3 regions of the Carnobacterium alterfunditum DSM 5972 genome follow, and region 1 is predicted to be linked to each of the others. Evidence: a T-box and tRNA genes for the amino acid it is inferred to sense, from the RefSeq annotation. Region 1 holds a T-box; the other regions hold tRNA genes.
What was found. The T-box of region 1 lies ahead of argS (arginine--tRNA ligase). A T-box ahead of a tRNA ligase gene usually reads a tRNA of that ligase, here a tRNA-Arg.

Region 1 (4,647 bases):
GATTTTGCGGTAGTTGGATGTGACCCGAATGTAATGGGTTTAGGTCCTGTTTATGCAATCAATAAAGTTTTAGAACAAAACGATCTAACTCTTGAAGATATTGCGATTTTAGAAATCAATGAAGCTTTTGCAGCTCAGACGTTAGGTTGTATGAAAGAATTAGGAATCAAAAAAGATTCAGAATTATACGGTCGCTTAAATCCAAATGGTGGAGCGATCTCATTAGGGCATCCTTTAGGAATGTCTGGAGCACGTATCCTTACATCAATTTGTTATGAATTTAAAAATCACCCTGAAAAAAAATATGCTATCGCATCTGCTTGCATTGGTGGTGGTCAAGGGATCGCATTATTAGTAGAGAATGGATTTGTTAACTGATGAATGAGAAAAGAGCTATAAAACACTGTCGTGAATCATTAGTGGTTCAAACACATAGTATTCTTCCAAATCAATTAAATAATCATGGAACGTTATTTGGTGGGGAACTTATGAGTATGCTTGATATAGCAGCTTCGATAGCCGTAACGAGACATATCCGTACACAATCGGTGACTGCTTCGACTGATTCTGTAGATTTCTTGCATCCTATCCAGCGGAATGATGCCATCACTATTGAAACCTATGTTTCTGGTGTTGGTAAATCATCTGTAGAAGTATTTTGCAAAGTTATTGGAGAAAACTTACTAACCGGAGAACAATATCTAGCAGTCACAGCCTTTTTAACTTTTGTGGCTTTTAATACAGATAAAAGTAAAGCTGTTGTTCCGCTGATCGAACCTGAAACAGATGAAGAAAAATTTGTCTGTAGTGGGTATGAAGAACGCAAAATGAACCGATTTGCTAAAAGAGAATTCAATAAACAATTTGCTCGAAAAATTACGTTGACGAATTCTTGGATAGATGAAGCTTGAAAACGAATAAAAAAAGGAACTGGAACAATTTAATTGTCTCAGTTCCTTTTTTGCGTATCCGAATCGTGAATGAAAAAGAGACCGGGATAACTAGCTAAGAATAAGAAGAAGGGTCTGCTCATCAGAAAATTGATGAACAGACCCTATTTTTGTTATATATATTGATTACTTAAAAAATGATGTCGGTGTTTAAAAAGGAATTTCTTCTGGAATATTACATTTGATCTGGAGATTGTACACCTAATAATCTTAGATCTTCTTTTAAAATAGTTGCGACAGATTGAACTAATGCTAAACGAGCAGGTTTTTGAGCATCATCTGTAAGCACTTTGCTGTTTGCATAGTATCTGTTAAAAGCTTGAGCTAAATGAATCGCATGTTTAGCGATAACTGATGGTTCAAATTTCTCATAAGCACGTTTGACAACAGATGGGTAGTCTTGTAACAATTTGATGATTTCCCAACTATAAGCGTCATCTAAAGGATAGTTGACTGTCGTATCGATACCAGCTAAACCAGATTTTTTTAAGATACTCATTGCACGAGCTCTTGTATATTGAACGTAAGGACCTGTTTCTCCTTCGAAACGAACAACTTCTTCAATGGTGAAGTCAAAATTATTTAAGCGATCATTTTTTAAATCGTGGAAAATAACAGCGCCGATCCCAACTTGGTCAGCAATCAGTTCCTTGTTTGGTAAATCAGCATTCTTTTCTTCGATTTGTTCAAGTGCAGAAGCGACGGCATCATCCAGAACTTCTTCAAGTAAAACAATTTTCCCTTGACGAGTAGATAACTTTTTACCGCCTTGTGTGATCAAACCAAATGGGATATGGTGCATATCATCAGCCCAATCATAATCCATCTCTTTTAAGATAGCTTTTAACTGGTTAAAGTGATTGCTTTGTTCATTGCCGACAGCATATAAAGATAAAGCAAAATCATATGTCCGTTTACGGTAGATCGCTGCTGCTAAGTCACGGGTGATGTAAAGAGTCGCACCATCGGATTTTTTGATCAATGCAGGATTTAGATTGTATTTTTCTAAATCTACAATAGTAGCTCCTTCATTCACGGTCAACACATTTTTTTCTTCAAGCAAATCAATAACTTCTTGCATCTTATCGTTATAGAAAGCCTCGCCGTTGAAAGAATCAAAAGTGATGTCTAAACGCTCATAGATATAATTAAATTCTTTTAAAGACTCTTCTCGGAACCATCTCCAAAGTTCTTGGGCTTCCTCGTCGCCGTCTTCTAATTTCTTGAACCACTCACGAGCATCATTATCTAATTCAGGATTTTCTTCAGCTTCTTTATGGAATTTAACATATAAGTTTAAAAGTTCACCAATCGGATCTTTTTTGACAGCTTCTTCGCTGCCCCAAAGTTTATACCCTACGATCAGTTTACCGAATTGGGTTCCCCAGTCGCCGAGGTGATTGATTTTAATAGGGTTAAAACCGACTTTTTTTAAGATGTTTGCTAAAGAATTCCCGATAACGGTTGAACGCAAATGCCCCATTGAAATCGGTTTGGCAATATTTGGTGATGACATATCGATGGGTACATTTCTATTTCCACCAATTTCTGCATCGCCATAATGGCCACTTTTCACTAGAACTTCATTTAATACTGCAGCACTCACTTCTTTTCTATTTAAAAAGAAGTTGAGATAAGGTCCAACAACTTCTATTTTCTCTACAATAGGGGAGTTGACCGATTCACCTAATTCAGCAGCAATCTGTTGTGGAGCCTTACGATAAGCTTTTGCTAAAGCGAAAGCAGGGAAAGCAATATCACCATGTTCTACAGATTTTGGGTTTTCTAATAAGTTGACAATTTTTTCAATGGGTAGTGCATCACCAATTTGTTCTTTTATAGCTTGTGCAACCATTAATTCATAATCCATTCTTTTTCCTCCTATGCGAACGACTTTTGCGTTCAAAATTTACTATATAATAGTTTATACATAAAAAACCTCGTCTCTTTTTTGATTCTATGCTAATCAAAAAAGAGACGAGGTTTTCCCGCGGTACCACTCTTGTTGTTTTGTCAATTGACGAAACCACTTGTTTTTAGATAACGGCAAACAAAACCGGATAAGCTGAGTAATCCATACAGTTGAACTGAATGATAACCCAATTTTATTCTCTCCAAAGTGCGGTTCCTAAAAGGTCACATTGTTGGCTTACACCATCCCAACTCGCTTAAAATGCTCTCTATCAGTACTCTCTTCATCAAAGATCATATATTATTTAACTTCATTCATTATATCAAATTGGTTAAGAGAATGCCATTGTTTTTGAAGAATAGAATTTTTATTCATTATTTTGTAAAAATATCACAAAATATAAGCGTATACATCATTTGTTTGGTATACTAAAAAAGAAGAATCGTTTAATTAGAAGGAGGCTTTACAGTATGAAAAAATCAAATCGACAATTAGCAATCAAACAAATCATTACGAATCACGATATTGCTACACAAGAAGAGTTATTGCATTATCTTAAGCAAGAAGGGGTTGAAGCTACACAAGCAACCATTTCTAGAGATATCAAAGAGATGCATTTAGTGAAAACAACCTCATCTAGTGGGAATGTCAAGTATACGATATTCCAAAATAATCGAATGTCTAATGAAGAAAAGTTACAATCTACATTAGGGAACGTTGTGATCAGACTGACGCAAGTACAGTTTACAAATGTTTTGATGACTATACCTGGTAATGCTCATGTTGTAGCGGCATTGTTAGATGCCATTGATTTTCCAGAAATGGTTGGTACTGTAGGCGGCAATGATACTTGTTTAATTATTTCGAAAAATGAAGAAGATGCAAAAAAAATGTATGATTACTTAAAAAAATGGATCGAACTATAAAAATGAGACGTTTCAAAAGGAGGAAATAGATCTGCTATGGCTGAATTTAATTTAACCTCATTACAAAATGGATCGGATATCCGTGGTATAGCAATAAGAACGCCAGAGCACGAAATAACTTTGACAGATGAAAGAGTCGAAAAAATAGCTTATGGTTTTGCTGTCTGGTTGAAAGAAGTAAAGAAACTAGCAACAGAAGATGAAAATAAACCGCTGAAAGTTTCTGTAGGACATGATAGCCGGTTGTCAGCTGAGCGTATAAAAACGGCCTTTACAAGAGGATTGACTAATGCGGGGATAAATGTGATAGACGTGGGACTTTCTACTACTCCAGCTATGTTTATGTCTACTAAATATGATTCTTACGCATGTGATGGAGCCGTAATGGTGACTGCAAGTCATTTGCCATTTGAATACAATGGATTGAAGTTCTTTACAAAAGATGGTGGAGCAGAACATGAAGACATTGATTTTATTTTACAGCACGCAGATCGTAAAAATATCATGTGGGAAAATAATCAAGGAAAAGTTTCTGCTCGTTCACTATTGAATGAATATGCAAAAGATTTAGTCGATAAGATCCGTGTGGGGATCAATCATAAAGACCACTATGAAAAACCGTTGACCGGCAGGCATATTGTTGTCGATGCAGGTAATGGCGCAGGAGGCTTTTTTGCTGAAAAAGTACTGGTCCCATTAGGTTCCAATATCCAAGGAAGCCAATATTTAGAACCGGATGGGAATTTTCCTAACCATATTCCAAATCCTGATAATAAAGAAGCCATGAAAAGTATCCAAGAAGCCGTTTTGAAAAACAAAGCAGATATCGGTGTCATTTTTGATACTGATGTGGACCGTT
Region 2 (4,647 bases), 2.2 Mb from region 1:
TCTTTATCTGGTATGTCGAGTGGATGGGGAAGAATACGTTTATCTACCGGTTATTGATGCTGCCAACCTCCCGTATGACTATTTTTTGGTCCAAATTAACGACGATTGCCTTGATGATTTTTGGACTTGTTTCGATACAACTTATTTTATTACTGATTGAAAGCCAATTATTAGAAGTGCTTGTTGCAAGCGAGTTTAGACTGGATCTGTCGGTTCGACAAATAATTGAAGTATCGCTGTATCTTTCGATCCTTTTACCGAAATCATTTGTATCATTTGTCAGCTATTATGGTGTTGGGTTCACGTTGCTTTTCTTAAGTTTCACGGCCATATTATTCGAAAGAAGTTTTCGTTTAAAAGGGCTGATAATGGGACTGATTTTTGGAGGGACCTTGTTTCTCTTGTTTGGATCACCAGTCATTGCCAGAGAGTTCTTCGGCTTTGATTGGCTTTATCCAGGTGAAATCCTTGTCATAGAGGTGGTTTTAGGAATACTCGTAATAGCAATCAGTAGTTGGGTAAGTCACTACTTGTTGCATAAAAGAGTAACGGTTTAAAAGGAGGCGAAGAAGATGAAACGTTATGGAAAATTGAGTGTTATAGCAGTATTAGTCGTTCTGACGATTGGAATTTATTATATTCAACCTATTTTTACGGCAGAGACAAAGCCGGAATTTACGATTTCAGAAAAAAAAGGTAATCAAGAACTGATCGAGGATATGACGATAGAAGGGTATTACCATGAAAATAATTTATTTGGGATAGGAACAGATCTGGAAATCACACCAGAGGGTACGACCTATTACTCGAATCAGCCTTATCAGAACCAACTGCAAGGCAGTGTGAGTGCCAATAAAAAAATGACTCAGCTACAAAAAAAGTACCGCAGCTTTATGCGAGGGAAAAATTATTTTTTAACTAATTTTTTTGAAGATGAATCGATTTTAGCTTATGCGGAGATAACGACGAATCGCTTCTCATCCGTTACTGAAGAGTCTGAATTCAAAATCGAAGTATTAAATAAAAAGACTGAGGAAGTTCTTTCATATTCAGTTGATTTTCCAAAAACAACTGAATACGTATCTATCTATGTCGAAGATGTTCAAGTAGCAAACAATAAACTGATCGTTGTGACAAACGGTTACGCATCAAATAAAGACGATATGCAAGATGAGCAGCATTTGTATTCGATCGATCTACCAAATGAAAAAATTGAAAAAGACGAAAAAATCCAGTTGGATCTAGTAGATGTAACAGGTAAGCAGGTCCAATATGTTGAATTGATCAATGAAGCAACGGATATCGCTTCAGCGAAATTTTTAGTTTACCGTGTAGTGCTAGAGGATACGCAGATCGAAATGGAAATCAATCAAGGAGAGCAAGAAATAGCTCCGCCCGTATATGGTCTGATAGGGGTGAATGTAGAAACAGGAGAACAATTTTTGATTGATATTTCAAAAGAAGTAGGCAGTCAAGGACTAGGAGATACGCTGCCGCTTGAAAACATGACTTTGTATACATATAAAATCAATGAGACTAGTCTATCGATTTATGCGTATCAGTTGGACCAAAAAGAACTGACTGAAGTTGAATCTGTTGCATTATCAAAGACCCAAAAAAAAGCTTTAAAAGAGGGTATGACTATGCAAATAAATGAGGGCCTTGCTTTCTTTGTAAGCAGTTCTAATGCATCAGACAAAGATATGCAGATCATGACTTTTGATAGTCGATCTGGAGAACTGGTTCTTGAAGGTGCAATAGATGAGAAAGCCAGTAAATCAGTTAAAAGAGATGAGCTTGGCCTTTACGGCATTTTATTTCAATACTAATAGCAGACAGTAAAAAAGAAGAGCGACCTCTTTCCCATTCGTAAAATGGAAAGGAAGGCCGTTCTTCTTTTTTGAATATTATTTTGGGGTCAAATATTTAATTGTTCTGACCAGATGATCCTAGAGAGATTTGAACTCCCGACCTAACGTTTAGGAAACGTTTGCTCTATCCACCTGAGCTATAGGACCTCTTCAACACAGGTTCTATTTTCTCATAGTTTAAAATAAATGTCTACCTGTAAAAATTAAAAATTAGATAGATCTCTAGAAAACACAATCATTGGTTACACATTCAAAAACCTGCGATTTAATGAGTCTCTTCAACCGTTTCCTTATCCGCTGAGAGCTCCGGAACGGGCAAACTAACAATGCTGCGGTCTAAAAGAAAAATATTGGTCAGTTGTTGGGCCATTTCAGCAGGCGAAGAAGTGTAATTTTTTTCATCCCATTCCACTAAATAGCCGTATATACCATTTGCAATATATGCACCTAGAAGGTTTTGCGATTCTAGTGAGTAGCGGGCAGTTGGGAAAAATTTTGCTATCAGGAATTCTTTTAGGACTGCAGAGAACTGCAAATGGAAGTTTAAAAAACCGGCATGATGAACGGCAAAATGAAAATAATTACGATGAGCATAGGTAAAAGTGAAAATAGCATCCGATAAAGGAAATGTTTTTAAGTTCGAGTAGCAGACTTCCTGATAGTTATTTTTCAGCATAACAGCAAACTTTTCTAAACAATCATCTTGTATTTCCTTTAGAATATCTTCTTTATAAGCATAGTGTTTATAAAAAGTTCCTCGATTCACTCCAGCTTGATTGACGATATCTGTGATCGTAATGGTTTTGAAATCTTTCTCTTCTATTAATTCAACGAGAGCATCAGATATGGCTTTTTTACTTCGTGTAATGCGTATATCGATTACCTCTTCTTGTCGCATAAAGATTCCTCCCCGTATCAGAATAAACTGAATAGATTGATAGCCATGTATGTTGAGCGAACTATTAAAAAGCAAGAAATATATATTTATAACTAGTAGTATACAGTAAAAGAAGATTGAAAAGATAAGATTTGCTAAAATAATAAGTGGACATTTAGTGACAAGTCGCTTATTTGTAAGTATTTGTTCATATTTTTCCTGATGAAAGGGCCCAAAAAAAGCAAAGGATCCAAAAAAGTACGTAATAATTAAAAAACATATGCTATAATTGAATTATAAGAACATATTGGTCAGTATTTCTAAGGAGTGGGAAGGAAAATATGGGAATAAGGAAATTAGTGAAAAGATGGATCAGGGTTCAAAATAAAGAAGTTGTTCCAACGGATGCCGCTGTTTTGGAAAAAAGTGGGGACGTTTTTCTTGATCATGAAGTAGATCCAAAAATAGACTATAATGCATTTTATGAGATGATCAATAAAGAAACTGAATTAACAGGTATAGTTCTATCGTCTCAATATGATGAAGAATTAGCTAGCGATAGTGTGACGCTAGAAGTAAAAGGATTACCCGTTTTTATTGTGCGGGAAGAGCTAGAATTTAAAGTGCAACAACTGCCTTTGCTGCGTTTTGTAGGTGAAACGATCCAATTTCAGTTGATTGAAGTAAATGAAACAAAAGGTAGATTGTTCGGTTCGACAAAAAAAATAAAAGAAAGAGAATTCGATAAACTACATAAGCAACTAGAAGAGGGGGAAATTTTTCAGGCTAAATTAACTAAAAATTTGCGTTATGGAGCTTATTTTGTTATCGGAAATATCTCTGTCCAAATGCTCAATAAAGATTTCGCTGAAGATCATACAACGATAAGCGATATTTTAACTATCGGCGATTCGATAGAAGTCAGGTTTAATCGGATCACTGATAATAAAAACTTACGCGTAGAACCACTTAAGAAATATAAAAATGAAGTATCCGTTTCATTAGCGAATTTAGAACCTGATAAAATCGTTTTGGGAAACGTTAGAAATATCAAAAAATGGGGCATCTTTGTTAGGATCGCACCAAATTTAGATGCACTCTGCTCTATTCCGCTCCATCTAGCAGTAAGAGAAGGCGACCAAGTCAATTTTAAAATCACACAAGTCCTAATAGAAGAGAAACGCGTTCGGGGTAAAATCGTTTGTTTGATAGACAATGATTAAAAAAATAAGCAAAAGAAGAATGACTCGGCAACAGCCGAGTCATTCTTCTTTTGCTTTAGCGGAAGTAAAAACTACAATTATAGATTAGAAAATCCAAGACCTGATCATTTTTTCAGACTAGAAGACTAAGCCCAATCGCCATTACGGAATACTGGGACTTTGCTGCCGTCTTTGCGGATACCATCGACGTCCATTTGGTCAGAACCGATCATGAAGTCGACGTGGACAGTTGAGCGGTTTAAACCAGCTGCTTTTAATTCTTCTTCGGTCATTTCTGTTCCACCAACTAAGTTAAAAGCGTAAGCAGAACCTAATGCTAAGTGATTTGAAGCATTTTCGTCAAATAATGTATTGTAAAAAACGATACCGGATTGAGAGATAGGAGAAGGATCTGGAACTAAGGCAACTTCACCTAAACGTGCAGCTCCTTCGTCTGTCGCGATCAGGTTCTTCAAAACATCTTCGCCTTGTTCAGCCGTAACATCTACAACTTTGCCATCTTTAAAGGTGAATGCCATATTTAAAATGGTATTCCCAGCATAGCTTAACGGTTTAGTGCTGCGAACTACACCATCGACACGATTTGCGTCAGGAGCGGTGAAGACTTCTTCAGTCGGCATATTAGCCATGAAACGTTCGCCACGGACATTGTCGCTGCCGGCCCCTTCCCAAAGGT
Region 3 (4,647 bases), 1.0 Mb from region 1:
CACCGATACCAAACAAAACACAATTCGCATCATTTACTAACTTAAGCGTTTTTTTGATTCCAGGTTCTTGCAAGAGCGGTTTATATGTTTCTTCACTTACTTGTTCCGGAACATACAGAACACGGTTTTCGCCGCCTGTCCTTTGTGCCATCAAAGAAGTGATCGAATTCGCTTGTATATTAAGTGATTCTCCTAAGCCGCCTCGAGCTGGAACAAATAGCAGCTTTCTTTTTCGAGAAAGAGTTTCATTCATTTGATTTGCCACTTCTGCCATAGTTGTACCGCCCATTACAGCAATAATATTATCGCCTTCCGGAAGCAAAAAGTTCAAAGCTTCCATTGCAGCACGGCCTATTTCCTCACGTAATTTGGGCTGATCGTCTATATCACCGGAAATTATCACACATTGTTCTATTTCCAAATAAGAGGCAAGTTGTTTTTCTTTCTCTCTCATTCCCAATAATTGACCCATTAATTGGTCTAATTGGTGGTAAACGGTTTCGCCTTTTTCAGTTAATTCCATTCCCATTTTTGAAGTTTTTATTAGCTCTTGCTTCTTAAGGCCTTCTGATTCTGTACGTAAAACACGTTCTGTGATTCCCATACGATCAGCTAAAACTCTTCTGCCCACCGGACCTAATAAAAAAACATTGCGCAAAATATGGTAACGATTCTGAAGTGTATACATGATGTCTGGAATGACTTCTTCAATAACGGATACTACGCTTTGCATGAGCGACCTCTTTCTACGTTGGACGCTTTGTGACCGCGTTAGTCGTTTGGCGACCCTTGTTACTTAAAAAAACAAGAGAATCAAAATGAAAATTAAACTATCAGTTTCCTGGTTCTGTTTTATTATCATTAATCAATAGTACTGAAAAGCACTATTACCATCTCTCACATCAATTATTGTAACAGTTATCCGATTATCTTTCAACTATTATGTTTCTAAGTTTTTCATTAAATTACACAAAGAAAGTTTGAATGAATTATGTCTTTTTCACAAAAAAATACTGCTCTCAACTTCTACACTTGTTCAATACGCGCTTTGATCAAGCCTTTAAGTTCTTGTTGTTTGATATTCTCATCAAAAATATCTTCTTCAATAAAAACTGTAGGAACCAATACAATCTCTGCTCCGTTTGCTTCTTGTACGATTTCTTTAACCTTAGTTCCATTTGATTGAAGCGTTAAGTTTCTTTTTTCGACTGCATATGCTGCGATCTCATCAGAATTCGTTAATCTTCCCCACTCTTTTTGGTGAGCAAAAAAGAAATCTATTTCTTCAAGTGCCTTCTCAGGATCAGAGTAGTCTAAATATTGATGCAGAACATTTCCTTTTCTCAACCCCGCTGTTTCTTTATCAAAATGTTTGATTATTCGCTGTACTTTACCTGCAAAGACATACTCAGTTAATAGATCTTTTGAATCCTCATACCATATTTTACAATACGGGCATGCCAAGTTAATAAATTCGATTACTTTAACTGGAGCACTTTCACTTCCAACCTTAATTCCAGTGGTTGTATTGACCTTGTCCGATTTTATATTGCTGACATCCATTAAAAGTCCTCCCTTATTCGCTAATTATTTTCATTATACAGATTATAGTAAGTCAATTAAAAGGATTTGGCTTATTCTTTTTAAAAAGGCTATCAATAAAAAAAGATTGGAGCGTTGCTCCAATCTTTTTTTATTTTATTCTTCAATTAGTTTACTCACATAGATTGTTTCTGCTTATTTGCTTAAAGCAGCACTATTTTCCATAATTTCGTCAATCAAACCATATGCTTTTGCATCTTCTGCAGACATATAATTGTCTCTATCTGTATCGCTTTGGATAACTTCAATTGGTTGTCCTGTACGTTCTGATAAAATTTTATTCAAACGTTCACGTGTCTTCAAAATATGACGGGCAGCAATTTCAATTTCTGTTGCTTGTCCTTGTGATCCGCCTGATGGTTGATGGATCATGATTTCAGCATTTGGCAAAGCATAACGTTTACCTTTTGTACCAGCTGTTAATAAGAAACTTCCCATTGACGCAGCCATACCCATTGCTATCGTTTGGACATCTGCTTTGATAAAGTTCATTGTATCGAAAATTGCTAATCCAGCAGTTACACTGCCTCCTGGTGAATTGATGTAAATATAAATATCTTTTTCAGAATCTTGTGCATCTAAAAATAACAGCTGAGCGATTACAGCATTTGCAAGATCATCATCTACTGGACCACTTAACATAATAATACGGTCTTTTAAAAGACGAGAATAAATATCATAGGCACGTTCACCTCTTGATGACTGTTCGATTACTGTAGGGACTAAGTTCATAATTTGATTCCTCCTCAATTGTTTACTACTTTTAAGTGACTAAACATCGACTCAATACATTACTAACTGTATTCTACTCCATTGGTCAATGAAGGTCAATTTTTTTGTTCGTTATTTTTTTGATAAAAAAAAGTGATTAGAAGTTTTGCTCTAATCACAAAAATGCCCCCTGAGGGAATCGAACCCCCATTTTAAGAATCGGAATCTTACGTGATATCCATTACACTAAGGGGACTACTACTACAATAATGCTAACCTAATGAAGGGTCCATTATTCTCTGATGTTAGCAAAATACCAACTATTATAGTGTAGCCCAGTTATAATAAAAAGACAAGCAGAACTTCCAGACTAACGACGCATGAATTTTCTCGTAAAGAGATTTTTTTGCTTTACTGAATAGATTCATTTGTTTTAATTTTTTCAGTTCCTTTTGTCAATTTTCGCGAGGTCTTTAGATCTTAATTTTTCTGCCATTTCGTTTAACTTGCGTAATCGATGATTGATCCCAGACTTGCTGATCGTTCCGCTCGGGATCATTTCTCCTAATTCTTTTAAAGTTACTTCTGGATTTTCTAAACGAACAAGCGCGATTTCTCTTAATTTTACTGGAATCTTATCTAATCCAATTCTAGCATCAATAAACTTGATGCTTTCGATTTGTTTACCTGCAGCATCGATCGTCTTATTTAAATTAGCATTTTCGCAGTTAACTAAACGATTGACCGAATTTCTCATATCTCTGATAATACGAACATCTTCAAATTTAAGCATACCACTAGTTGCCCCAATCAAGGCTAAAAAATCGGCAATCTTTTCTGCTTCTTTCAAATAGGTGATGTATCCATTACGTCTTTCTAATGTGCGAGCATTCATATTAAATTGATTCATCATTTGACAGATATCATCATTATGTTCCTCGTAACTTGAGTAGATTTCAAGATGGTAACGACTCGTTTCTGGATTATTGACCGATCCTCCCGCTAAAAATGCGCCGCGTAGATAAGATTTGACTTTTTGTGTATTGCCTATCACTTCATCTGAAACATGGCTATGCAAAAACATTCCCTCCATAATTGATAAATCTGAAAGAACTTCTTGAGTTCCATGTTTTAATCGTACGACATAAACATTATTTTTTTTTAATTTCATCTTCCGGCGAACCAACAGTTCACTTTCAACATCAAAATGATCTTTTAATAAAACATAAATTCTACGTGCAATTGCTGCATTCTCAGTTTGAATATTTAAAATAAATTTTTTGTCGACCAAACCAACTGTTCCATTCATACGAATCAACGCAGCTAATTCAGCTTTAGCATGCTCTCTGTGAACTTCTAATTGCGTTAATTCTTTCTTCACCTCTGAAGCATAAGACATATAATAGCCTCCTTTCTTTTTTGAATTGATTTACTAACTATTTTTTCTTTCTAAGCGTCTATTATCGAAAGCTATTTTAAATAATTCATCCACAACTTTTTCCCTATTGTGGAAAACTCCTTGATCTCTTAATTCAAGAAAATCATCCGATATAATAGAAGGAACTTCCTCAGCAAGTTTTTTAAAATCATGTGTTACTTGTACTAAATATTCATTGTAGCGTTCAGCATCGATATAATTTTCTGGTACTTCACCGATATTGACCAAAACTGTATCAATAAATTTTTCACCCAAGTGCTTATGCAATACGCTGACATGATCTGCATCAGTAAAATTCTCTGTTTCACCTAATTGAGTCATTATGTTACAAATGTAGACTACTTTTGCTTTTGTTTCTGTGACTGCTTTCCCTAAATCTTCAATCATTAAATTAGGTAAGATACTCGTAAATAAGCTTCCCGGACCTAATACAACCATATCTGCATCATGAATAGCAGCGATCACTTTTCTAGAAGCTTTGGCTGCGTGGTCATCTTCTGCTGTCGTTATATACACTCGTTCTATTTTTTTTCTTTCGATTGCAATTTTAGATTCTCCTGCTATTTTAGATCCATCTTCAAAAATAGCATGCAAAATCAAAGCTTCTTCTGCCGCTGGATAAACATGGCCATCTACCATCATCATTTTAGACAACAATTGGATTGCTTCAAAAATACTTCCTCTCATTTCGGACATTGCAGCAATAATTAAATTCCCTATTGAATGTCCAGCTAAAAAATTATCATGCGTATCAAATCGATACTGAAAAATATCTTTTTGTGATATTGGAATATTGGAGAGTGAAATTAAAACATTGCGAATATCTCCTGGCGGAACAATGTTGGCATAATTCCTCAGTGTTCCGCTGCTTCCTCCATCATCCGCTACTGTTACAA

Region 2: it has a tRNA-Arg gene. The T-box ahead of argS (arginine--tRNA ligase) is inferred to sense a tRNA for this amino acid. The anticodon was not compared.
Region 3: it has a tRNA-Arg gene. The T-box ahead of argS (arginine--tRNA ligase) is inferred to sense a tRNA for this amino acid. The anticodon was not compared.

What each region holds. Positions count from the first base shown of each region.
Region 1 is NZ_JQLG01000004.1:2,445,608-2,450,254, reverse strand. It holds gene BR50_RS11930 (thiolase family protein) at 1-378, shown strand, start outside; gene BR50_RS11925 (acyl-CoA thioesterase) at 378-911, shown strand; gene argS (arginine--tRNA ligase) at 1,126-2,820, opposite strand; T-box leader at 2,921-3,161, opposite strand; gene argR (arginine repressor) at 3,333-3,788, shown strand; gene BR50_RS11910 (phosphohexomutase domain-containing protein) at 3,825-4,647, shown strand, end outside.
Region 2 is NZ_JQLG01000004.1:204,689-209,335, reverse strand. It holds gene BR50_RS01550 (hypothetical protein) at 1-557, shown strand, start outside; gene BR50_RS01545 (hypothetical protein) at 573-1,829, shown strand; tRNA gene BR50_RS01540 (tRNA-Arg) at 1,945-2,018, opposite strand; gene BR50_RS01535 (TetR/AcrR family transcriptional regulator) at 2,137-2,769, opposite strand; gene BR50_RS01530 (hypothetical protein) at 3,090-3,971, shown strand; gene BR50_RS01525 (aminopeptidase) at 4,097-4,647, opposite strand, start outside.
Region 3 is NZ_JQLG01000004.1:1,446,320-1,450,966, reverse strand. It holds gene BR50_RS07280 (sugar-binding transcriptional regulator) at 1-733, opposite strand, end outside; gene BR50_RS07275 (thioredoxin domain-containing protein) at 1,027-1,563, opposite strand; gene clpP (ATP-dependent Clp endopeptidase proteolytic subunit ClpP) at 1,738-2,334, opposite strand; tRNA gene BR50_RS07265 (tRNA-Arg) at 2,498-2,569, opposite strand; gene whiA (DNA-binding protein WhiA) at 2,756-3,712, opposite strand; gene BR50_RS07255 (gluconeogenesis factor YvcK family protein) at 3,746-4,647, opposite strand, start outside.